DNA from 3 places in the Streptomyces sp. CG4 genome. Region 3 is predicted to be linked to each of the others. Evidence: riboswitches for the same ligand, from Rfam matches in the RefSeq annotation. Region 3 holds a riboswitch; each other region holds the start of a gene.

Region 1 (7,201 bases), 4.2 Mb from region 3:
TCTCCGGACTGTGCAAGCGGGGCACGGTGTGCCCCATGGTCCTCAATGTGAAGAGATCCTCCGTGACGGCGGGTGAGAAGTGGTCGCGTGCAATCGCTCTGGCGGCCACCGTGGTGTTCAGCGTGGCCGCGCCCGTGGTGCCGGCGTCCGCCCACCCCCAAGGCTCAGGGCTGCTGCAGTGTGAGGGAACCGAGTCCATCAGCTACTCCCCGGGACTCACCCTCCAGGCGCGACCCGTCCACGTCACGATCGACGGGCGCTTCGCCTCTTGTGCCGGGGGCAACGGCGCGGTGCGCAGCGGCAGCTATCACGAGGAGTTCACGCTCTCCACGGGCTGCAACAACCTGCTCGAAGGCTTCCGGGCCCGCCGGACCTATGTCTGGAACACGGGCGACTCCAGCACCGCCGACATCAGCGGCAGCAGCACGGCTGTGGCCGGCCAAGTGGTCACCCCAGTCACCGGCACCGTCACCCACGGCCCCTTCCACGGCCGAAAGCTGCTCCAGGTCATCCCGGTGCCCCAACCGAGCGCGCTGCATTGCCTAGCGGGCGGCGTGACTGGCGCGACCGGGGTGACGACGTTGACGATCCTGTAGGCCGGGCTGGATGGTTCGGCGCCTAGGAGGCTCCCCGGGGCAGCCCGGTCATGTGATTTCGGTGACTGAAACCATGACCGAGGCAACCGTGAGCGCCACCGTTTCCAGCGCCGATCACCGGCCCATCGGACAGACCCCCGGAGAAACCGCAGGGGCCGCGCCATCGTTCACACACGACGGCGCGGCCCCTGCGACTACGGCTCCCGACACGGATCAGGCACACATCACGCGGCATCTTCCTCCAGGGCAGCCACCTCCTCGGCGGCCCTGCGGGCCTTCTTCTCCGCCTTCTCCAGCTTGGCCTTCGCCGCCGGACTACGGCAATTCACATGGATCACCACCGCACCCGCCCTGCACGCTCGGTACCGTCTGGAATGGCGGTTCCGGGCGCGGCCCGAAGGCGAAGCAGATCAAGGGAGTTCAGGTGACTGACGTGCGGCCCAGCCAACGCATGCGAGACCTCGGCGTCGTCCAGCACGGGGCCGGCATCCTCGCCGAACCGGCCCGCGCCTTCGACCTGCCCGCCGAGCGCGACGAGGCCGAACGCATCGTGGACGAACTCTTCGCCGCCATCGAGCGCATCGGTCAGGTCCACCCCTTCGCCAAGGGCATGGGCATCGCCGCCCCGCAGATCGGCATCGCGCGCGCCGCCGCAGTCGTCATGCCGGCCGACGACGCCCCGGCCGTCATCCTGCTCAACCCCCGGATCACCAACCGTTCCGAGGAGACGGACGAGCAGTACGAGGGCTGCCTCAGCTTCTTCGCGTCCGCGGCCTCGTCCCCCGACCGCTGAAGATCACGGTGAACGCCACCACCCTGAGCGGTGATACCACGACCACCGTGTACGAACGCGGCCTCGCCCGCCTCATCCACCACGAAATCGACCACCTCGACGGCCTGCTGTACACCGCCCGCATGCGAACCGGCGTCGACCCGATCCCCGTGGAGGGCTACCGGCAGACCGGACGAGCCTGGGCATACGAGTAGGCCCTGAGAGCTTTCTGCGTGAGGAAGAGGCAGTTCAAGCACCACTCTCCTGACCAACAAGTTCTACTGCACCCGCGACCGCGGCCTCCTGACCGACGTCCGCAACGCTTTCCGTGGACTCGCCTTCGGCTGAGAGCCCCTCGCGCAGCACCACCTCGATCCAGTGCCCGGTCAGGGGATTGCGGGAACGTGCCCTCCAGGCTCGGATGCGCAGTGTCGCAGCAGCGCGGAAACCGGTCCGTCGACGAGTCGGTAGCGCACGATCCGGCCGTCCTTCTCGCCCTCGACGATGCCTGCCGTGCGCAGGAGGCGCAGGGCCTGGGAGACGGCGGTGTCCCGCATCCCGGTGGCGACGGCGAGGTCGGACACGGCGATGGGGCCGGCCTCGTGAAGGGCGAGCAGCAGGGACAGGCGTCGGGGATCGGAGAGCAGGGAGAAGCGGTCGGCCCAGGCGCGTACGTGCTCGGGCTCGCCGACGGCGGCGATGGCGTCGCAGACTCGATGGCCGTCGATGGTGCGCTGCCCGGCACGTTCCGCGGGGACGAGATGCATGGGGGCATCATCGCAGCCCACGTTTCACCCTCCATACCCCTCTATACCTGCTCAGATATGCAGCCTTGCAGCTGACACTGGCCGCCTTCTAGGCTGAGCAGGCCGTGGTGTTCGGGAAGACCGGTGACAGCCCCCAGGGGCTCAGTCCGGAGCGGCCCTCGCCACTGTGATCGGGGAGTTCCCGCCCCATGCATTGCCACTGGCCTCGCGGCCGGGAAGGCAGGGGCGGGCGCGGTGACCCGTCAGCCAGGAGACCGGCCACGGCAGCACGAAGCTGATCCACGAGGTGCTGGAGCGTGACCGTATGACCCTGTCCGAAGGCGTGCCCGAAACCGATGCCGCCCCTTCCTTCCGCTGGCGCCGCGAGGACACCGTCCGAACCGTCGGCCTGCTGGCCGTGATCGTCGCTCTGCACGTGGTCGCCTTCGGGATCCTCTTCCTGCTCGTGGTCCCGCACCACTACGAGGTCGGCACCAAGGCGTTCGGCGTGGGGCTGGGCATCACCGCCTACACCCTCGGCATGCGGCATGCCTTCGACGCGGACCACATCGCCGCGATCGACAACACCACCCGCAAGCTCATGGCCGACGGCAAGCGGCCCGTGTCGGTGGGCTTCTGGTTCGCGCTCGGGCACTCCAGCGTGGTGGTCGTCATGGCCGCGCTGGTCGCCGGGGGCGCCAAGCTCGCCGGCACCCTGATGAACGACAGCTCCCGAACCCATCAAGTCCTCGGCACCGTCGGCACCACGGTCTCCGGCAGCTTCCTGTACCTCATCGCCGCCCTCAACCTCGTCGCGCTGTTCGGCATCATGCGCGTCTTCAAGGCCATGCGCGCCGGACGTTACGACGAGGCGGAGCTGGAAGCGCACCTGGACTCGCGCGGCTTCATGAACCGCCTCCTGGGCCGGTTCACCAAGTCGATCCGCCGACCGGGGCAGATGTTCCCGCTCGGCTTCCTCTTCGGCATCGGCTTCGACACCTCGACCGAGGTTCTGCTCCTCGCCCTGGCCGGCAACGGCGCCGCCGCCGGCCTGCCCTGGTACGCGGTTCTGTGCCTGCCCCTCCTCTTCGCGGCGGGTATGAGCCTGTTCGACACCCTCGACGGCACCTTCATGAACTTCGCCTACCAATGGGCGTTCTCCAACCCGGTGCGCAAGGTGTTCTACAACCTCACGATCACCGGCCTGTCCATCGCGGTGGCCTTCTTCGTCGGCACGATCGAGCTGGTCGGCGTGCTGCACGACAAGCTGGGCCTGAGCGATGACGTATCCGGCTGGATCGCGGGCCTGGACCTGGACAACGTCGGCTACGTGATCGCCGGCCTGTTCGTGGTCGTCTGGGCCGTGGCCGTCGCCTACTGGCGTCTGGCCAAGGTCGAGGAGCGCTGGAGCACCCGCGCCGCGGACACCGGCTGACGGCACAGTGGCTGTCGCCGTGACCCCGGCCTGATCAGTTGTGCACGAAGTGGCTGGGCCTGCCGTCCTGTTGGATCAGATGGCCCAGCCGAGCCGCCGCCGCTCGGGGCATGAGCGTCCAGGTGCCGTCGGCGCGGTGGAGTGCGGCGGAGTGCCAGGGGGTGGTCCAGGCGTCGGGGGCATCGAGGAGGCGGATGCCGAATTTCGGGCCGCCGACGGGTTGCGGGTGGATCGAGAGGCGTACGGCGTGGGCGTGGTGTTCGGCGATCAGGTCGCCCCAGGCGCGGCTGCGCTGGATGACTCCGTAGGCGCGTTGCCGGCAGCTGCGCTGGAGGGCGGAGCGGGTGCCGGTCCAGTCGGCGGTGTCCTCGACGAGGAAGCGCGTGATGCCCCGGTAGAGGGCGAGGGTCTGGTCGTCGGTACGGGCCTCGGCACGCAGAGCGTCCAGGGCAGGGGCGTACCGGTCGTGGACTCGGGCGCGTTTCATGTCGTGCGGGAGGTCGCCGAGGATGTTGCGGAGGTCGAAGACGGACAGTCTGTCCAGGCCCAGTTGGGCTATCTGTATTCGAAGGTCGTCGGCGTACGCGTCGATGTGGTGGTCGGGGACGTGGATGAGGTCGCCGAAGACGTGGCCGTCGGAGCAGATGATCACGCGTGCCCCGGGCGGATAGATCCGCTCGATCTCGGTGCACAGGGTGTTCAGGAACGTCAGGGAGAGGCGTTCGCCCTGGTCGGGGAGGTGACCGAGGACCTTGGCGGGGTTGGGTGACTTGCAGGGGAAGCCGGGCAGGGTGAAGACGACCGGGGCGCCCTGGTGGACGAAGTCGGCGATGCGGCGCAGCTGATGGTGGAACGCTTCCGCTGGGGCGGGAACGGGAGCGCGATCGGTTGTGCGGTGATGCGGCAGGAGCAGGTTGAGGATCTCGGTGCCGATGCGGGTGGGGAGGGCATCTGACGGGATCGTCAGGGGCATGTCGTTCCTCCTGGAATACGAGGGCATGTCGACATGGCGCCGTGGCGGGAATGCACGCCAGGCGCCAGTGGTCAGCGGGTTTGGGTCAGCCGAGACCGGTCCGGCCGGTGTGGCCGGACACGGTCAGCGTTACGTCGGTGTCAGAGGCGTCGGTCGTAGCCGACGGGCAGGCTGTTGGTGCCGCGGCCGAGGACGGCGGGGATCCACTCGATGTCCTCGACTTTGATGGCGAGATGTAGGCCGGGCAGCCGGGTGAGCAGGGTGCCCAGGGCGATCTGGAGTTCGGCGCGGGCGAGGGCGGCGCCGGGGCAGAAGTGGATGCCGTGGCCGAAGGCGAGGTGGGGGTTGGGGCTGCGGTCGAAGTCGAGGGTGTCGGGGTCGGGGAAGCGGCGCGGGTCGCGGTTGGCGGCGCACAGGGAGACGATCACGGAGTCGCCGGCCGGTACCCGGGTGCCGTGCAGGTCGCTGTCCTTGTCGAAGAAGCGCCAGGTGGTGAGTTCGAAGGCGCTGTCGTAGCGGAGGAGTTCCTCCACCGCGCGGGGCAGTACGTCCGGTTCGTCACGCAGGCGGGCCAGCTGGTCCGGGTTACGGAAGAGCGCGATCAGAGCTGTGGTGATCTGGTTGGTGACCGGTTCCTGACCCGCGACGAGGAGCTGGAAGATCATCGAGTCCAGCTCTTCCTGGGACAGTTCACGGCGGTCGCGTGCCACGACGAGGCGGCTGAGCAGGTCGTCGTCCCAGTGTTCGCGCTTGTGGGCGACGACGTCGGCGATGTAGCTCTGCAGGCCGTGCAGACGCGCCTCATACAGCGGGCGTCCCGGGTCGGTGGGGCCGACCGGTTGGACGACCTTGCCCCAGTCGCGGTCGAAGCGGGCCGCCATTTCCTGCGGAAGACCGATGACTTCGGCGAGGACCTGGAAGGGGAAGTGAGCGGCGAAGCCGGTGACGAGGTCGGCGGGCCCGCTCTCGGGCAGGGCGTCGATCAGCGCATCCGCCAGCTCCTGGAAGCGGGGGCGCAGGCTCTCGATCCGACGTGGGGTGAAGGCGTCGGTGACGAAGCGGCGCATGCGCGTGTGCTTGGGCGGGTCCTGGTGGAGGAGGTGGACCTGGAGCTGGGAGTGCTGCGGCTCGGGCATGATCGAGGCGCGGGCGCGCCAGCGGTCGTTGCCGCGGTCGTGGTTCTTGCCCAGGCGCTCGTCGTTCAGCGCGGCGTGGGCGGCGTCGTAGCCGGTGACGAGCCAGGCTTGCACTCCGCTGGGGAAGAGGACGCGGTGGACCGGGCCGGCCTCGCGCATCTGCTCGTACAGGGGGTAGGGGTCGGCCTTGTAGGGGCAGCCCATCAGCGGGACCGGGTCGGGTACCGGCTTGGCCGCCGGCTCTTGGATGGTCATGAACGGGGCTCCTCAGAGGGCGAGTTCGGGCCGGTGGTGGTCCAGCCACAGGGCAAGGTCGACGACACGTTCGAGGCGCAGGCGGTGGCCCCACTCCAGCCGGTCGGGCGGGGTGTCCAGGCAGGGCTTGATCCGGGTCTCGTCGGCCAGCGCGCGGACCTGTTCGATGGCGAGCGCGTCGCGGGCCATGTCCTGCAAGCCGCGGTTGTAGTCGGGGTGGTGGGTGGCCGGGTAGTGGTTCTTGGGCCGGTACAGCACCGAGTCCGGGGCAAGGCCCGTGCCGACGGCGCGCAACAGGCTCTTCTCCCGGCCGTCGAAGCTCTTCAGCGCCCAGGGCGTGGAGAAGGCGTACTCGACGAGCCGGTGGTCGCAGTACGGGACACGCACCTCCAGCCCCTGTGCCATGCTGAGGCGGTCCTTGCGGTGCAGGAGCTGGCGCAGCCAGCGGGTGAGGGACAGGTGCTGCATCTCGCGTTGCCTGTGTTCGGCGGGGCTCTCGCCGTCCAGGTGGGGTACGGCGGCCAGCGCGCTGCGGTAGGTGTCGTTGCGGAACTCGCCGATGCACAGATCGAGTTCGGGATTGAGCGGCATCGCGGCCTCGTCGCCGGTGACCAGCAACCACGGGAAGGTCTGCGCAGCGAGCGCCTTGGGGTTGTGGAACCAGGGGTAACCGCCGAACACCTCGTCGGCCGCCTCGCCGGACAGGGCGACAGTGGAGTGCTGCCGTATCTCGCCGAACAGCAGGTACAGCGAGGTGTCCATGTCGCCCACGCCGATCGGCGAGTCGCGCGCCACGACGACCGCCTTGCGGTGCTCGGGGTCGAGCAGAGCACGCGGATCCAGGACGACGGTGCTGTGGTCGGTGCCGATGAAGGCGCCGGCCTCGGTGGCGTACGGGGTGTCGTGCCCGGTGCGCAGGACGTCGCCCGTGAACTGTTCGGCCTGGTCGCTGTAGTCGACGGCGTAGGAGCGGATCCTCGCCTCCGTCCCCTCCCGCAGTCGTAGTTCGTCGGCGAGCAGCGCGGTCAGGACGGTGGAGTCGATGCCGCCGGACAGCAGGCTGCACAGCGGGACGTCGGCCTCCAGCTGGCTGCGGGCCGCCGCGCCGACCAGCGCACGGACCCGCTCCACCGTCGTGTCCTGGTCGTCGGCATGGTCCTTGGCGTCCAGTTGCCAGTAGCGGCGTTCGCGGATGCCGTCCCGGTCGAGGACCAGCAGTCCGCCGGGCTCCACCTCGCGCACGCCGGACCAGACGGTCGGCCCGGTGTTGAACAGCAGGCTGTATGCC
Region 2 (7,201 bases), 6.0 Mb from region 3:
GGGCACGAAGCGGCGGCCCGCGGCGGCGGCCACCTCGCGCAGGAAGGCCCGCCGGAAGCCGTCCGACTCCAGCGAACCGTGCCAGTGGGTGCCCCAGGTCCGGCCGACCCGGCAGCCGTCGAGGAAGGGTTCTCCTCCCTCTATGGAGGCGACGCCGTGGTGGATCTCGTACCCCTCGACCCGCTCGCCGAGAGCTTCCCCTTCCGGCCGGGTCAGCATCTTCTCGCGGGCGAACCGCACCCGCACGGGCAGGATCCCCAGGCCGGCCACGTGCCCCTCGCGGCTCTCGACCTCGTCCTCGATGTGCTCGCCGAGGATCTGGAACCCGCCGCAGACGCCGAGGGTCGGGCGTCCTTCGGCGGCCCTTGTGACGAGCGCCTGCGCGAGCCCGCGCTCGCGCAGCCACTGCAGCGCACGCACCGTGCCCCGCGTGCCCGGGATCACCACCAGGTCCGCGTCCGCCAGCTCCTCCGGGCGGTCCACGAACCGCACCACGACCCCCGGTTCGGCGGCCAGCGCGTCCACGTCCGTGAAGTTGGACATCAGCGGGATCGCGCACACGGCGACGCGCAGCACGTCCTCGCCGACCGGGGGAGTGACGGCCGACTCGCGGACGGTGCCGCGCAGCGACACCCGCAGGCCGTCCTCCTCGTCGATGCCGAGCCCGTGCCGGAAGGGGAGGACGCCAAAGGTGTGCCGCCCGGTGAGGCCGTGGAGCATCTCCAGCCCGGGCTCCAGCAGGGAGACGTCGCCGCGGAACTTGTTCACCAGGAACCCGGCGACCAACTCCTGGTCCTCGGGCGAGAGCAGGGCGACCGTGCCGAAGAAGGAGGCGAAGACGCCGCCGCGGTCGATGTCGCCGACGACGAGCACGGGCAGCCGCGCGTTCCGCGCGATCCCCATGTTCACGATGTCCGTCCGGCGCAGATTGATCTCCGCCGGTGAACCCGCACCCTCACAGATCACCGCGTCATACGTGCCCCGCAACTCGGCCAGGCAGTCCAGCACCGTGCCGAGCAGCCGCTGCTGCCGCCCGCCGTGGTAGCCGCGCGCGCTCAGCTCGCCCACCGGCTTGCCCAGCAGCACCACCTGACTGCTCTGCTCGCCGCCGGGCTTGAGCAGCACCGGGTTCATCAGCGCGGTCGGCTCGGTCCGGCACGCCTGGGCCTGCATGGCCTGCGCCCGCCCGATCTCCGCGCCCTCGCGGGTCACGAAGGAGTTGAGCGACATGTTCTGCGCCTTGAACGGCGCGACCTTCACGCCCTGACGCACCAGCCACCGGCAGATCCCGGCCGTCACGACGCTCTTGCCGGCGTCGGAGGTGGTCCCGGCGACGAGGAGTCCCCCGTTCACTTTCCACGTCCCTTCGGGCTCTTGAGGCTCTTGACGCTTGTGACGAGGAGGCGCGCGGCGACCGTGGTGCCGAGCGCGAGCAGGCCGACGCGGCGGGAGAGCCGTACCGCCCGGTCGACGTCGGTCACCCGGACCGCCCGGCCCCTGCCGCCGTTGAGGACGGGCCGGCGCTCGACCCGGCCGCCGTAGGAGAGCGTGCCGCCCAGGCGGACGCCGAGCGCGCCCGCGAACGACGCTTCGACGGGGCCCGCGTTGGGGCTCGGGTGCCGGTGGGCGTCGGCCTGCCAGGCGCGCAGCGCACCCCGCGGGTCGGGTCCGGCCGCGGCGGCGAGTACGGCGGTCAGCCGGGCGCCCGGCCAGCCGGCCACGTCGTCGAGGCGGGCCGAGGCCCAGCCGTAGCGGCGGTAGCGCGGGGACTTGTGACCGACCATCGCGTCCAGCGTGTTGACGGCCCGGAAGCCGAGCAGCCCGGGCACCCCGGCCACGGCTCCCCACACCAGCGCGCCCACGACGGCGTCGGAGGTGTTCTCGGCGACCGACTCGACCACGGCCCGGGCGATCCCGTCGGCGTCCAGCGCCTGCGGGTCCCGGCCGCACAGATGCGGCAGCCGCGCCCGCGCCGTCTCGACGTCCCCGCGCTCCAGGGCGCTGCCGATGGCGCGGGCCTCGCGGGCGAGCGAAGTGCCGCCGACCACCGCCCAGGTGGCGGCGGCGGTCAGCGCGACGGAGGCGGCGGGGGAGGGGCGTACGGCGCGTGCGGCCACCGTGCCGAGTGCGACGGCGCCACCGGCGCACACCACGGTGTGCAGGGCGCCCCAGCCGCGGTGGTCGTGCCACAACGCGCCGTCCACGGCAGCGGCCGCACGCCCGAACGCGGCGACCGGATGCCCGCGGCGCGGATCGCCGAGGAGCAGATCACCGAGAAGGCCGGCGGCGGCGCCGTACGCGTAACTGCGATCGGCACCCATCGGCTCAGCCGGCCGTAGGTACAGGAGCGGGCCTGGCAGGGGTCCTTCGGCAGCCGGGCATGGCGATCGGTGTCCTCACTCAGGGTGTCCGCGCCCTGGTTCGACGAGATTCGGCGGTGAGAGTTCCTGGCTCCCGGGGGGTTCTTCCCCGGTGACAGTGGCGGGACCGCGCCGGATTCGCACCGGCTTCCTCTCCTGCCGCCGTACATGGCGTGGGCAGTCCACCACGCGCCCGGAACGGCCGTCAACTTGCCGTTGACCTGCACGGGGAGAGTGTGCCGATCCCCACATCGCGGGGCGCCCGTGGCCGGTGCGCACGGCGAAGGCTCCCCTCCGCGGCGGGCGGAGAGGAGCCTTCGTGAGGGTCGGTTCGCGGTGCCTGTGACGGTACCGCCCGGTTCCTGGCGGGCTGTCAGGCCTTGGCGACGATCAGGTAGATGCCGTACGCCACCGCCGCCGCGCAGGCGGCGAAGCAGACGTAGGCACCGGTCACGGCGAGCGTGGCGGAGCCGCCCTGCGCGGCGGCCTTCTCGCGTCGGGCCAGACCGCCCACACCGAGGGTGAACAGGGTCACCAGGGCCACGGTGAACACGAGGCTGACGCCGAAGACGGAGCCGATGGCTGCCCAGTCGATCTTCATGATGCTTCCTTCGGTAACCGGGTGGCCGGGGTCAGACGGTGGCGGCCGGCGGGGCGGTCCGGGTCGTGGGCTCGGCGGGGGCCGGGGCGGCGATCGTCGCCGTCAGGTCCTCGGCGACCGTGCCGGCCGGGGGCGGGGTCACGGCGGCGATGGCGGTGGTCACCACGCCGGGCGGCTCCTCGGTCTCGGCGACGACGTTGGTGTGGTCGATGACCTCGCGGCGGGAGATCTTCCAGATCGCGGCACTGGCGGCGACGAGGAAGACCGCGACGGCGGCGGTGCCCCAGTCGCCCAGGTCCGTGACGGACTCGGCGCCCGCGCCGACCACCGCGGCGGCCGGCAGCGTGAGCACCCAGGCGACGGCCATCCGGGTCGCGGTGGACCAGCGGACCACGCCGCCCTTGCGGCCGAGGCCCGCGCCCATCACCGAACCGGAGACGACATGTGTGGTGGAGAGGGAGAAGCCCAGGTGCGAGGAGGCCAGGATGGCGGTCGCGGCGCTGGTCTGGGCGGCGAAGCCCTGGCGCGGCTCCAGGTCGGTCAGGCCCGTGCCCATGGTGCGGATGATGCGCCAGCCGCCGATGTAGGTGCCGAGCGCGATGGCCAGGCCGGCGGAGAGGATGACCCAGACCGGCGGGTTGGAGCCGGGGGCGATGGCACCGCCCGTGATCAGCGCGAGGGTGATGATGCCCATCGTCTTCTGGGCGTCGTTGGTGCCGTGCGCGAGGGAGACCAGGCCGGCGGAGGCGATCTGCCCGGCGCGGTACCCCTTGCGGGTGGCCTCGCCCTCGGCCTTGCCGCCGATGCCGTAGGAGAACCGGGTGGCCAGCATCGACGCGAGGCCGGCCACGACCGGAGCGGCGACCGCCGGGAGGAGCACCTTGGTGACCAGGACGTCACCGTGGACGGCGCCGAAGCCGGCGGAGGCGACGGTGGCGCCGATCAGGCCGCCCATCAGAGCGTGCGAGGAACTGGACGGCAGGCCCACCAGCCAGGTCACCAGGTTCCAGAGGATCGCGCCGACCAGGGCGGCGAAGATGACCTCGGGACGGATGCCGGTCTCGTTGACGAGACCCTTGGAGATCGTCTTCGCGACCTCCACGGAGAGGAAGGCGCCCACCAGATTGAGGGCGGCGGACATGGCCACTGCGATCTTGGGCTTCAGAGCGCCTGTCGAGATGGTGGTGGCCATCGCGTTGGCGGTGTCGTGGAAACCGTTCGTGAAATCAAACGCGAGTGCGGTGACGACCACAATCGCGAGGATCAGCGAGAAGCTTTCCATTTACCCAGGCAATCTTTCGAGGTCATTGGCTGGACGAACGTAGGCAACCTGGATGAACGGAAGGTGAACTGAGGCGGGCCTGGGGGTGTCCTGGGAGGGGGGTTGGTGTTCCGTTTCGCTCCGGTTCGACACCGGTGCCCCAGACGCCCCTTGGCTACCGGCTACGCGCGAAGACCCGCAGCCGGCTCTGGGACCCGTTGAAGAGATCCTGGTCACCCGGGAGCGTGCCCTCGGACTGGTACTGCCAGAACGTCCAGTAGTGCCACCCGCCCGGCAGCGCCCCCGGCTTCTTGACGCCGTGCCGGGCGATCCACAGCGGATGACTCTTCGAGAACGCGCGGCTGTTGCCGGTGCAGAGCTTCCACCACTGGCTCGTCGTGTAGATCACCGGGCGGCGGCCGGTCCTGCGCTTGACCTCGTCGCTGAAGGACCGGATCCAGCGGACCATCCGCTTCTTGCTCAGCCCGTAGCACTTGTGCTTCTTGTTGTACGGGTTGTACTCGATGTCCAGCGCGGGCGGCAGCGTCCAGCCGTCCGCCCGCCAGCCGCCGCCGTGCCGCACGAAGTACGCGGCCTGCTTGGCGCCGGACGACTTGTCCGGCCGGGCGAAATGGTACGCGCCCCGGACCAGGCCCGCCTTGTGCGCACCGTTGTACTGCTGGGCGAAGTAGGGGTTGCGGTAGTTCGTGGACTCGGTCGCCTTCACGTAGACGAACCGCGCGCCCTTGGACCGGGAGCCCTGCCAGCCGACGCGCTTCTGGTGGGACGAGACATCGTGACCGCGGGGCTTGCTCACGGCCAGCGCCGGAGCTCCGGCCGCCGCGGCCGCGGTGCCCGCGGTGCCCGTCAGGGCGAGCGCCGCCGTGGCCGCCACGAGGACACCGGCGCGGCGACGGAAGGGTGTGCGTTCACTGGCCATGCGTCTCCCCAGGTCGGCGGACGCAAGATCGTCCGGCGGTCAAGGGGGACCATTGAAGGCCTGGCGATCCCCCGAATCAGCGCCCATTTGCGGCGATTCACCGCGACTTCCGCCTTTCGGGGGTACGTACTTCCGGCCGGAAGCACCCGCCCACCCCCTGACCGCGGGCGCGGCTGGCAGGATCGCGGCATGGCTGAACAGCGGCGGGACGCGGAACGGGAACACCTCTGGGCGGAACTGGTCGCCACGGCACGGCGGACCGTAACCGACGGACTGGTGGTCGGCACCTCGGGCAACGTCTCGGCGCGCGTCGGCGACCTCGTGCTGGTCACCCCGTCGGGCGTGCCGTACGACCGGCTCACCCCGGACGACCTCACCGGCGTCGACCTCACCGGCCGCCAGGTGCTCGGCACGCTCGCGCCGACCAGCGAGCTGCCCATGCACCTCGCCGTCTACCGCTCCACCGACGCCCGCGCCATCGTCCACACCCACGCCGTGCACGCCACGGCGGTCTCCACCCTCGTGCCCGAGCTGCCCCTGGTCCACTACATGGCGGCCACCCTCGGCGGCCCCGTCCGCGTCGCCCCCTACGCCACCTACGGCACCGACGAACTGGCCGAGAACATGCTCCGCGCCCTGACCGACCGCACCGGCTGCCTCCTGCAGAACCACGGCACGATCACCTACGGCGCCACCCTCGACCAGGCCTACGACCGCACCGCCCAGCTGGAGTGGATGTGCCACCTGTGGCTGACGGCGTCGTCCATACCGGGTCTGACCCCGTCCCTGCTGACGGAGACACAGCTGACGGAGGCGGCGGCACGCTTGAAGGGGTACGGCCAACGGAAGTGACCACCACTCTTCGGCTCCGCTGATCCTCCTTTGATCCTTGTCCGTTGTGAGGGCGAGGCAGTGGGGGAGGCGCCGAACCCGGCCGCCCCCCGCCGCGCGCACCCCGGCGCTCTTTCGGCTGGCCGGTGGCCCGAACCCCCACGACACTGGACCCGTGCGCCCAGTCAAAGCGACCGCCACCGCAGTCACCGCGGTCCTCGCCGCCGGCGTGGCGTCCGTCGCCGCCGGCCGGCTCGCCAGCGACGCCGCGCTGAAGGCGCCCGCAGGCCGCCCCCTGCCCACCGAACCCCGGCTCACCGTGCACGGCACCGCCGCCGGCCAGATCACCCTCACCCGCGATCTGGCCTCGCTGCGCCCCGGCACCTACGGCCTCGCCGGCGACGGCTCCCACGCGGTCGTCGGCCCCGTCCTGGAGGCGGCCCGGCACGCGGCCGACACCGTCGTACGCCGCCTGGAACGCGTCACACACGGGAGCCTCGCCGCCGGCGACGCGGTGTGGCTCACCCCGAACCTGTACGTCGGCAATCCCGGCACCGCCCTCGGCCTCGACCACGCCGACATCGACGTGCCCGGCGAACTCGGCGAACTGCCCGCCTGGTTCGTGCCCGGCGCCCGGGACACCTGGTTGATCGCCGTCCACGGCCTCGGCACCACCCGCGAACAGGCCATGAACCTCATGGCCCCGCTGCACGCCCGAAGGGTGCCGGTCCTCGCGCTCGCCTACCGGGGCGACCTCGGCGCCCCCGTCCCGCCGGACGGACTGAACCACCTCGGCGAGACCGAGTGGCGCGACCTGGACGCGGCGATCCGCTACGCCGTCCGCTACGGCGCCCGCCGGGTCGTGCTGCTCGGCTGGTCCACCGGCGCCACGATGGCGCTGCGCGCCGCCGAGCGCTCCCCGGTGCGCGAGCGCATCGCCGGACTGGTCCTCGACTCGCCGGTGCTCAGCTGGGAGGTCACCCTGCGCGCCCTCGCCCGGGCCCGCCACACCCCGCCGCTGCTGCTGCCGCTCGCCGTACGGGCTGCGCAGGGCCGCGCCTGCCTGCACGCCGACCGGGTCGCCGAGATCACCGACCCCCGGCGGCTCACCGTGCCGACCCTGATCTTCCACGGACCCGACGACCAGGTGGCTCCCTGGGAACTCTCCCGCCGCCTGGCCCACCGCCGCACCGATCTGGTCGCCCTGC
Region 3 (7,201 bases):
CTGGTCTGCGCCCCCTACGCCGGAGCCGGAGCGGGCGTATTCCGGTCATGGGCCGAGCGGCTCCCCGCCGACAGCGAACTGGTCGCCGTACGGCTGCCGGGGCGCGAGAACCGGCTGCGGGAGAGGGTCCCGCCCAACTGGCCGTCGCTGGCCCGGGACTTCGCCGCCGCGCTGGAAGAGCACATCCCCTCCCCGTACCTGCTGTTCGGGCACAGCATGGGCGCGATGCTGGTCTACGAGACCGTCGTACGGCCCCTCGCCCGGCCGCCCGAGCGGGTCCTGCTGTCCGGCTGCCGGGCACCGCACGTGCCGCGCGCCCTGCCCGCCATCCACGACCTGCCCACGGAGGGGTTCCGCGCGGAACTCGGCAGGCTCGCCGGCACACCCGCCGACGTCCTCGCCGATCCCCGTCTGATGGCCATGCTCGACCCGATGCTCCGCGCGGACATCCGGCTCGCCGAGACCTGGGCCCGCCCGGCACCTGATCCGCTGCCCGTGCCCGTCACCGCGTTCTGGGGCGAGGACGACGACGTCGCCCCGCCGGACGCGGTGGCCGCCTGGCGGACCCTCGCGCCGCACGGCTTCCGCGCCCACCGCATCGCCGGCGGCCACTTCTTCCTGCACGACCACGCCCGGGACCTGCTCGGGCTGCTCGACGACGAGATCACGCTGAGCCTGGCGGAGCGACGAAGGAGCGACGGATCGTGAAGTCACCCTATTTCGACGACGGCCACGCCGCCTTTCGCGAGGAGGTGCGTGCGTTCCTGGCCGCCGAGGTGATGCCGTACGCCGCCCGCTGGGAGGAACAGGACACCGTTCCCGCCCCGGTGTGGAAACTCCTCGGCGAGCACGGCTACTTGGGCCTGCTGTATCCACGTGCCGTCGGCGGCGGCGCAGGCGATCTGTTCACCTCCGTCGTCTTCCTGGAGGAACTCGGCCGCACCGGGTTCGGCGGGCTGCGGGCGGCCGTCTCCGTCCATGCCTACATGGCCACGCACTACCTCTCCTGGGTCGGCGGGCCCGGCCTGTGCCGGGAGTACCTCGCGCCGGCCGTGCGGGGCGAGCGGGTGGCCGCCCTCGCGATCACCGAACCCGGTGCCGGAGCCGACCTGTCGGGGCTCGCCACCACGGCCGTCCGGGACGGCGACCACTTCGTTGTCGAGGGCACCAAGTCGATGGTCAGCAACGCCATGACCGCCGATTTCCTCGTCACGGCGGTACGCACCGCCCCCGGCGGGGCCGGGCCCCGCGGCGCCACCGGGCTGTCTCTGCTGGTGATCGACACCGCCCTGCCCGGCGTCGCCCGCACCGCGCAGCGCACCCTCGGCTGGCGCTCCGCCGGCACGGCCACCGTCACCTTCGACGCGGTGCGGATCCCCGCCGACCGGCTCATCGGCCGCCTCGGCAACGGCTTCTACTACCTCATGCGCGGACTGCAACTGGAGCGGCTGGTCGCCGCCACCCTGGCCCTCGGCGGCATGGACCGCACCCTGGAAGAGCTGCGCGCCTTCCTGCGCGCACGCGAAGTCGCCGGCGAGGAACTCGCGCACAAGCAGGCGCTGGTGCACCGCGTCGCCGACCTGGCGACCGAACTGGCGGCCGCACGGCAGCTCGTCCACCACACCGCGTGGCTGTACGAGCAGGGCGAACTGCCCGCCGTGGAGTGCTCGATGGCCAAACTGCACACCACCGAACTGGCCTGCAGGCTCGCCGACACCGCGCTGCAGCTGCAGGGTTCGCACGGCTACCTGGAGACCTCCCACGCGGCCCGTGCCCAGCGGGACGCCCGCGCCGCCACCATCGCCGCGGGCCCCAGCGAGGTGATGCGCGACCTCATCGGGCGGGCGGTGCTCAACCGCCCCGCCGACCGGAGCACGACGGCGAGGAGCGACTGATGGGCAATCAGACGGCGTACTTCTTCCTGGCGTTAGCCCTCGTGCTGGGGGTGGCCCGGCTGTGCGCCGCGGGCTCCCGACGGCTGGGGCAGCCGGCCGTGGTCGGCGAGATCGTCGCCGGCGTGCTGCTCGGCTCGACCCTGCTGTCCCACACCTGGAGCTGGCGGGACGCCGTCCCCTACGACGAGGTCCAGCCGCTCCTCGGGGCGCTGGCCAACGTCGGCCTGGCCCTGTTCATGTTCGTCATCGGCTACGAGATGGACCCCGCCTTCCTGCGCGGAAGCGGCCGCAGCGCCCTGTGCGTGGCGACCGGGTCGGTGCTGCTGCCCCTGGCCGGCGGCTGCCTCGCGGCGCTGCCGTTCGCGGCGGACCACGCGCCCTCGGGTGCGCCGGGATTCGTGCTCTTCACCGGCGTCGCCCTGTCCGTCACCGCCTTCCCGGTCCTCGCCCGGATCCTCGCCGACCAACGGCTCAACCACACCTGCGCCGGCCGGATCGCCATGGCTGCCGCGGGCGTGAACGACCTGGTCGCCTGGGCGTGTCTCGCCGTCGTCGCCGCGCTGTTCACCAGCACCCAGTCCTGGCACATGGCGTTCGTGCCCCTCTACCTGGCCCTGCTGATCGGGGTGGTGCGTCCGCTGGCTGCCCGGCTGCTGCGCGGGCGCGGGGCGGGGGCGCCGGACCCGGCGGCGGCCGTGGTCGTGATGGCCGCCGGGCTCATGGCCTCCTGCGCCGCCACGGAATGGCTCGGCATCCACTTCGTCTTCGGGGCGTTCGCCTTCGGCGCGGTCATGCCCCGGGAGGACGCCGGGGAGCGGCTGCGGGTCTCCGTGATGGACGGGCTGGAGAAGTCGGCCACCCAGATCCTGCTCCCCGTCTACTTCGTGGTGGCGGGCACCCGAGTCGATCTGACCACGTTCCGCGCGGCACACCTCGGCGGGCTGGCGGTGATGCTGGCGGTCGCGGTTGTGACGAAGATGGCCGGTGCCGGGTTCGGGGCCGCCGCGGCAGGCCTGCCCCGGCGGGAGGCGAAGACCGTCGCGGTGCTGATGAACACCCGGGGCCTTACCGAGATCGTCATCCTCACCGTCGGACTCCAACTGCACTTCATCGACCAGGCGTTCTACTCGATCCTGGTGGTGATGGCGGTGCTGACCACGGTCATGACCGGGCCGCTGCTCCACAGCGGCGGCCTGGTCACGGTGGGGGACGGCGGGCCCGCGGAGCGTGGGACGGGCCGTGGTCCCGGGCCTGCGGCAGGCGGCCGGGAGGCGTCCCGCCCCGCGCATCAGGAGAAGAGGTCCTGACCGCCCCGCCTCAGGAGGCCCGCACGGACTTGTCCCACACGCTGGTACGGAGCAGCCCCGCCCGGTGCAGCCGCTGCTCCAGCTCCAGCACCTCCTGCGCCGCCTGCCGCGGACACCGGGCCGCGACCCCGATCAGCCCCCAGCGCCCGGCCACCGAGGTGATCGCCCGCGCCCACCCCGCGTGCCCGGGCCGCTCGACCCTGTCCTCCAGCCGCTTCAGATCCGTCTCCGTCGTCGGCCGCACCACCTTCGTCGCCGCGTACACCCCCTGCCGCGTGCCGAGCACCTCCCGCGCCTCGGCGAGAAACGCCCGGACGTACTCGGCGCCGTTCGAGGAGAGATTTAGATCCTGCATGGCGACCACCGGCCGCCCGCCGAAACGGCCACCCAGACGGGCGATGGCGAAGTCCACACCGCCCTTGACGAACCCCAGATCGCGCCCCGCCCCCTGGAACGCGCCGTGCAGCGCCGCCATGCCCTCCCGTACGGCACGGAACTGAGCGGGCGTGATGTCGAACCGGGCGCAGGTCTCCTCGTCCACATAGACACTGCCCTCCCAGACGCTGCCCCGGGTGATCTGCACCGTTCCGCCCTCGGCGGGCTGTCCGGCCACCACATGGGCGGAGGGCGCCAGGATGAACTCGTAGCCGGGCAGGCGGTGGCGCAGATAGTGGGTATGCGCCTCCAGGACGTAGTCCTCCTCGGTCTCCATCGCCTGGCGGGCCAGCGCGTCGAGCGCCGCGTCGTCGGCCAGCGGCACGGCCATACGGATCCTGCTCCCGGTGAGTGCCTCGGCGGGCTTGAAACAGCCCAGCTCCAGCCCGTACCGCTCGCGCAACAGCCGGGCGGCCGTGTGCACCCGGTGACGCAGCAGTGCCTCGTCGGCGCCGGCCCGGGAGACCGAGTAGCCGGGCAGGCGGGGCAGCAGCACGCCGAACTCCCGGTGGAACGCCGTCACTTCGGCCTCCGCCGCCAAGGAGGACTCCGGGGCGTCCACCGCCCTCGGCGCGGAGACGCCCATCGCGTCCTCGACCGTCGGGTACAGCGTCGTCTTCCGGTTCCACCGCTCGGCGACCTCCGGCCCGTTGGCGTCCACCCGCAGCCGCTCCAGGCCCGCCGCACGCTTCAGCCAGAGCAGCAGCACCCGCGCCTCGGTGTCGATCGCGAACAGCCGCACCACTGTCTCCGGCGCGGCACTCAACTGCCGCACCAGACGCTCCAGCGGCGGCGCCGGCCGGTCCGCGAGCGAGTCGGCCGCCATCGCCAGCAGGGCGTGCGTCAGGTAGTAGTAGCGCAGCTCGGGGACCTCCACGGGCACCGCCGCGGACGCCGCCACCGCCTGCCGCCACGGCTCGCCCCGGCCCACGACCAGGTCGCCCGGCGCGGCCAGATACACCGCCCGCGCCTCGTTGTACGCCGAGAAGTCGTCCGGTGAGCGGCCGAGGGCCAGTTGGGCCACATCGGCCTCGAAGCAGCCCTTCAGCGTGGACGCGGTGCCCAGCACGATGGCCGGCACCTGGCCGCGCGACGCCCCGAACGGCAGCAGCTCCTTGCCCGCCGCCTCCTTCGCACCGGCCAGATCCGTCCCGAGCAGACGCCGTGAGACCTGCTCCAGTTCCTCGGTCGAGAGCAGATCGGGCCCGGTGACGAACCCCTCCCATGCCAGGGTCCTGCCACGGTGAACGACGGTCTGTTCCTGTTTCTGCATCCACGACTCCCGGATTCGGTGCGGAAAGCGACGAGTTGGTCACATTCTGTATGCCCCGCAGGGGCCCGGACCGCTCACCGGTCACAGCGGCCTCACCCATGGCGTGCGCCCGAGACGTGCGGCGCGCGCCCGGGACGCGAAGTGTGCGCCCGCGACGCGAGGGGTGCGCTGGGTACGCGAAGTGTGCGCTCGGTACGCAAAACAGGCACCCGAACCCATCATGAGCGCCCCGGACTCGTCGCGCGCCCGAGGGCGCCGTCCGCCCGCGGCCCCGGTGATGGGATGATGATCGGCGACATAAGGCGACGGCGGTCCGAGGAAGCCGGTGGAAGTCCGGCGCGGTCCCGCCACTGTGACCGGTGAGCGAGTTCCGGCAGGCCACCGCCCCGCCCGGGGTGGGAAGGCGGGGCGAGCCACGACCCGGGAGCCAGGAGACTCACGCGGTCGCCTCCTCGACGGACACCGGGGCGGATCTCCCCGGGAGGGGAGTGGCACGGCATGCCCGGGACGCCGACGGAAGAGACATCAGGCGAGCCGGCGGCGGCGAGCGGTGCGGCGCCGTGCCGGGTCGTGGTGTGCCGGGACTGCTGCTGCGGCAGTCCCAAGGTGACCGGGGTCGATCACGCGGCGCAGACCGCGCGGCTGCGGGCGGAGCTGCCGGTGCGCATCTCCGAGTGCCTCGACGTGTGCGATCAGGCCAACGTCATCGTCGTACAGCCCTCGGCCGCGGGCCGGGCCGCCGGTGCGCGGCCGGTCTGGCTCGGGCTCGTCAACGATCCGGACGCGACCGAGGACATCGTCGGCTGGGTGCGCGCCGGCGGCCCGGGCGTGGCTCCCCGGCCGGACATCCTCGACCTGTACACGTTCACACCGCCCCGACGACGACTCGGCGAAGACCGGCCGTAGCCAGGAAGGGCATGCCGCGCGCTCGCACCGCAGCCGCCGGCGTGCGCCGCGGGAACACCGTCCGCGGCCTGCGCACCGGTCCCGCAGATCCTGGAAGGAACCAAGGAGATCATGTACTTCATCGTGGCCCGTGACCTGCCGGAGGCGTTCGGATGACCGGCAGCGGGGAACCCGTCCTGTTCCACACCGCGGGCCGGGCCGCCCACATCACGCTCAACCGGCCCAGAGCCCTCAACGCCCTCACCCACGCCATGGTGCGCCGTATCGACGAGGCACTGACGGCGTGGGAGCACGACCCGGCCGTCGAGACCGTGGTCATCACCGGCGCCGGAGAGCGCGGACTGTGCGCGGGCGGCGACATCCGTGCCATCCACGACGACGCCCGCGCCGGCGACGGCACCCTCTCGGCCGCGTTCTGGCGCGACGAGTACCACCTCAACGCCCGTATCGCCCGCTATACCAAACCGTATGTCGCGCTCATGGACGGCATCGTGATGGGCGGCGGGGTAGGCGTCTCCGCGCACGGCAGCGTCCGCATCGTCACCGAGCGGTCGCGGATCGCGATGCCCGAGACCGGCATCGGCTTCGTCCCCGACGTCGGCGGCACCTATCTGCTCGCCCTCGCCCCGGGCGAACTGGGCACCCACCTCGCGCTGACGGGCGCGCAGATCGGCGCCGGCGACGCCCTGCTGTGCGGCCTCGCCGACCACTACGTACCGTCCGCCGCGCTCCGCTCCCTCGTCGACGACCTCGCCGAGATGCCCCTGCCGGACGTCCTCGCCCGGCACGTACAGCCGCCGCCACAAGGGGAGTTGACGGCAAGGCGCGAGTGGATCGACGGCTGTTACGCCGCCGACTCGGTCGAGGAGATCGTTCAACGGCTGTTCGCCCACGGCGGCCCGGACGCGAAGGAGGCCGCCGATACCCTGCTCGCCAAGTCGCCCACCGCCCTCAAGGTCACCCTGGCCGCAGTGCGCCGCGCCCGGCGTCTCGGCCCGCTGGAACGGGTCCTCGACCAGGAGTACCGCGTCTCCTGCGCCGCCCTGAGCACAGCCGACCTGGTGGAGGGCATCCGCGCCCAGGTCATCGACAAGGACCGCGATCCGCGCTGGTTCCCGAAGACCCTCGCCGAGGTCTCCGACGCCGACGTGGCCCGCTTCTTCGCCCCGCTCGGCGACCGCGAACTGGGGCTCGCCGGGCCCGGCGACGCCCGGGAGGCGGCCTGGTGAGCAGGACCGTCGCGTTCGGTCGACCCGGGCACTTGGACGCCCGCATGGCCGCCGAACCGGCGAGGTCGCGGCGGCCTTCATCGACGAACGACCGCCGGAATTCCGCCACTGCCGACCCACCGGCCCTCTGCCGTCCCGCCTGGTGGGAGAGGAAGA

The links. Region 3 has a riboswitch for cobalamin ahead of AB5L52_RS06055 ((2Fe-2S) ferredoxin domain-containing protein). Riboswitches for the same ligand answer to the same signal wherever they lie in the genome.
Region 1: another riboswitch for cobalamin. It lies ahead of AB5L52_RS25380 (HoxN/HupN/NixA family nickel/cobalt transporter); the one in region 3 lies ahead of AB5L52_RS06055 ((2Fe-2S) ferredoxin domain-containing protein).
Region 2: another riboswitch for cobalamin. It lies ahead of AB5L52_RS33380 (cobalamin biosynthesis protein); the one in region 3 lies ahead of AB5L52_RS06055 ((2Fe-2S) ferredoxin domain-containing protein).

The regions. Positions count from the first base shown of each region.
Region 1 covers NZ_CP163525.1:5,554,209-5,561,409, reverse strand. The annotation lists gene AB5L52_RS25400 (hypothetical protein) at 63-596, shown strand; gene AB5L52_RS25395 (peptide deformylase) at 1,021-1,389, shown strand; gene AB5L52_RS25390 (peptide deformylase) at 1,398-1,583, shown strand; gene AB5L52_RS25385 (ArsR/SmtB family transcription factor) at 1,755-2,135, opposite strand; cobalamin riboswitch at 2,224-2,413, shown strand; gene AB5L52_RS25380 (HoxN/HupN/NixA family nickel/cobalt transporter) at 2,440-3,549, shown strand; gene AB5L52_RS25375 (L-tyrosine/L-tryptophan isonitrile synthase family protein) at 3,584-4,522, opposite strand; gene AB5L52_RS25370 (cytochrome P450) at 4,663-5,913, opposite strand; gene asnB (asparagine synthase (glutamine-hydrolyzing)) at 5,926-7,201, opposite strand, start outside.
Region 2 covers NZ_CP163525.1:7,308,172-7,315,372, forward strand. The annotation lists gene AB5L52_RS33375 (cobyric acid synthase) at 1-1,353, opposite strand, end outside; gene AB5L52_RS33380 (cobalamin biosynthesis protein) at 1,350-2,321, opposite strand; cobalamin riboswitch at 2,419-2,562, opposite strand; gene AB5L52_RS33385 (hypothetical protein) at 2,734-2,961, opposite strand; gene AB5L52_RS33390 (anion permease) at 2,993-4,243, opposite strand; gene AB5L52_RS33395 (lysozyme) at 4,398-5,162, opposite strand; gene AB5L52_RS33400 (class II aldolase/adducin family protein) at 5,352-6,014, shown strand; gene AB5L52_RS33405 (alpha/beta fold hydrolase) at 6,169-7,201, shown strand, end outside.
Region 3 covers NZ_CP163525.1:1,315,794-1,322,994, reverse strand. The annotation lists gene AB5L52_RS06075 (thioesterase II family protein) at 1-708, shown strand, start outside; gene AB5L52_RS06070 (acyl-CoA dehydrogenase family protein) at 705-1,895, shown strand; gene AB5L52_RS06065 (cation:proton antiporter) at 1,895-3,202, shown strand; gene AB5L52_RS06060 (hypothetical protein) at 3,213-4,910, opposite strand; cobalamin riboswitch at 5,226-5,348, shown strand; gene AB5L52_RS06055 ((2Fe-2S) ferredoxin domain-containing protein) at 5,409-5,816, shown strand; gene AB5L52_RS06050 (enoyl-CoA hydratase/isomerase family protein) at 5,969-7,045, shown strand.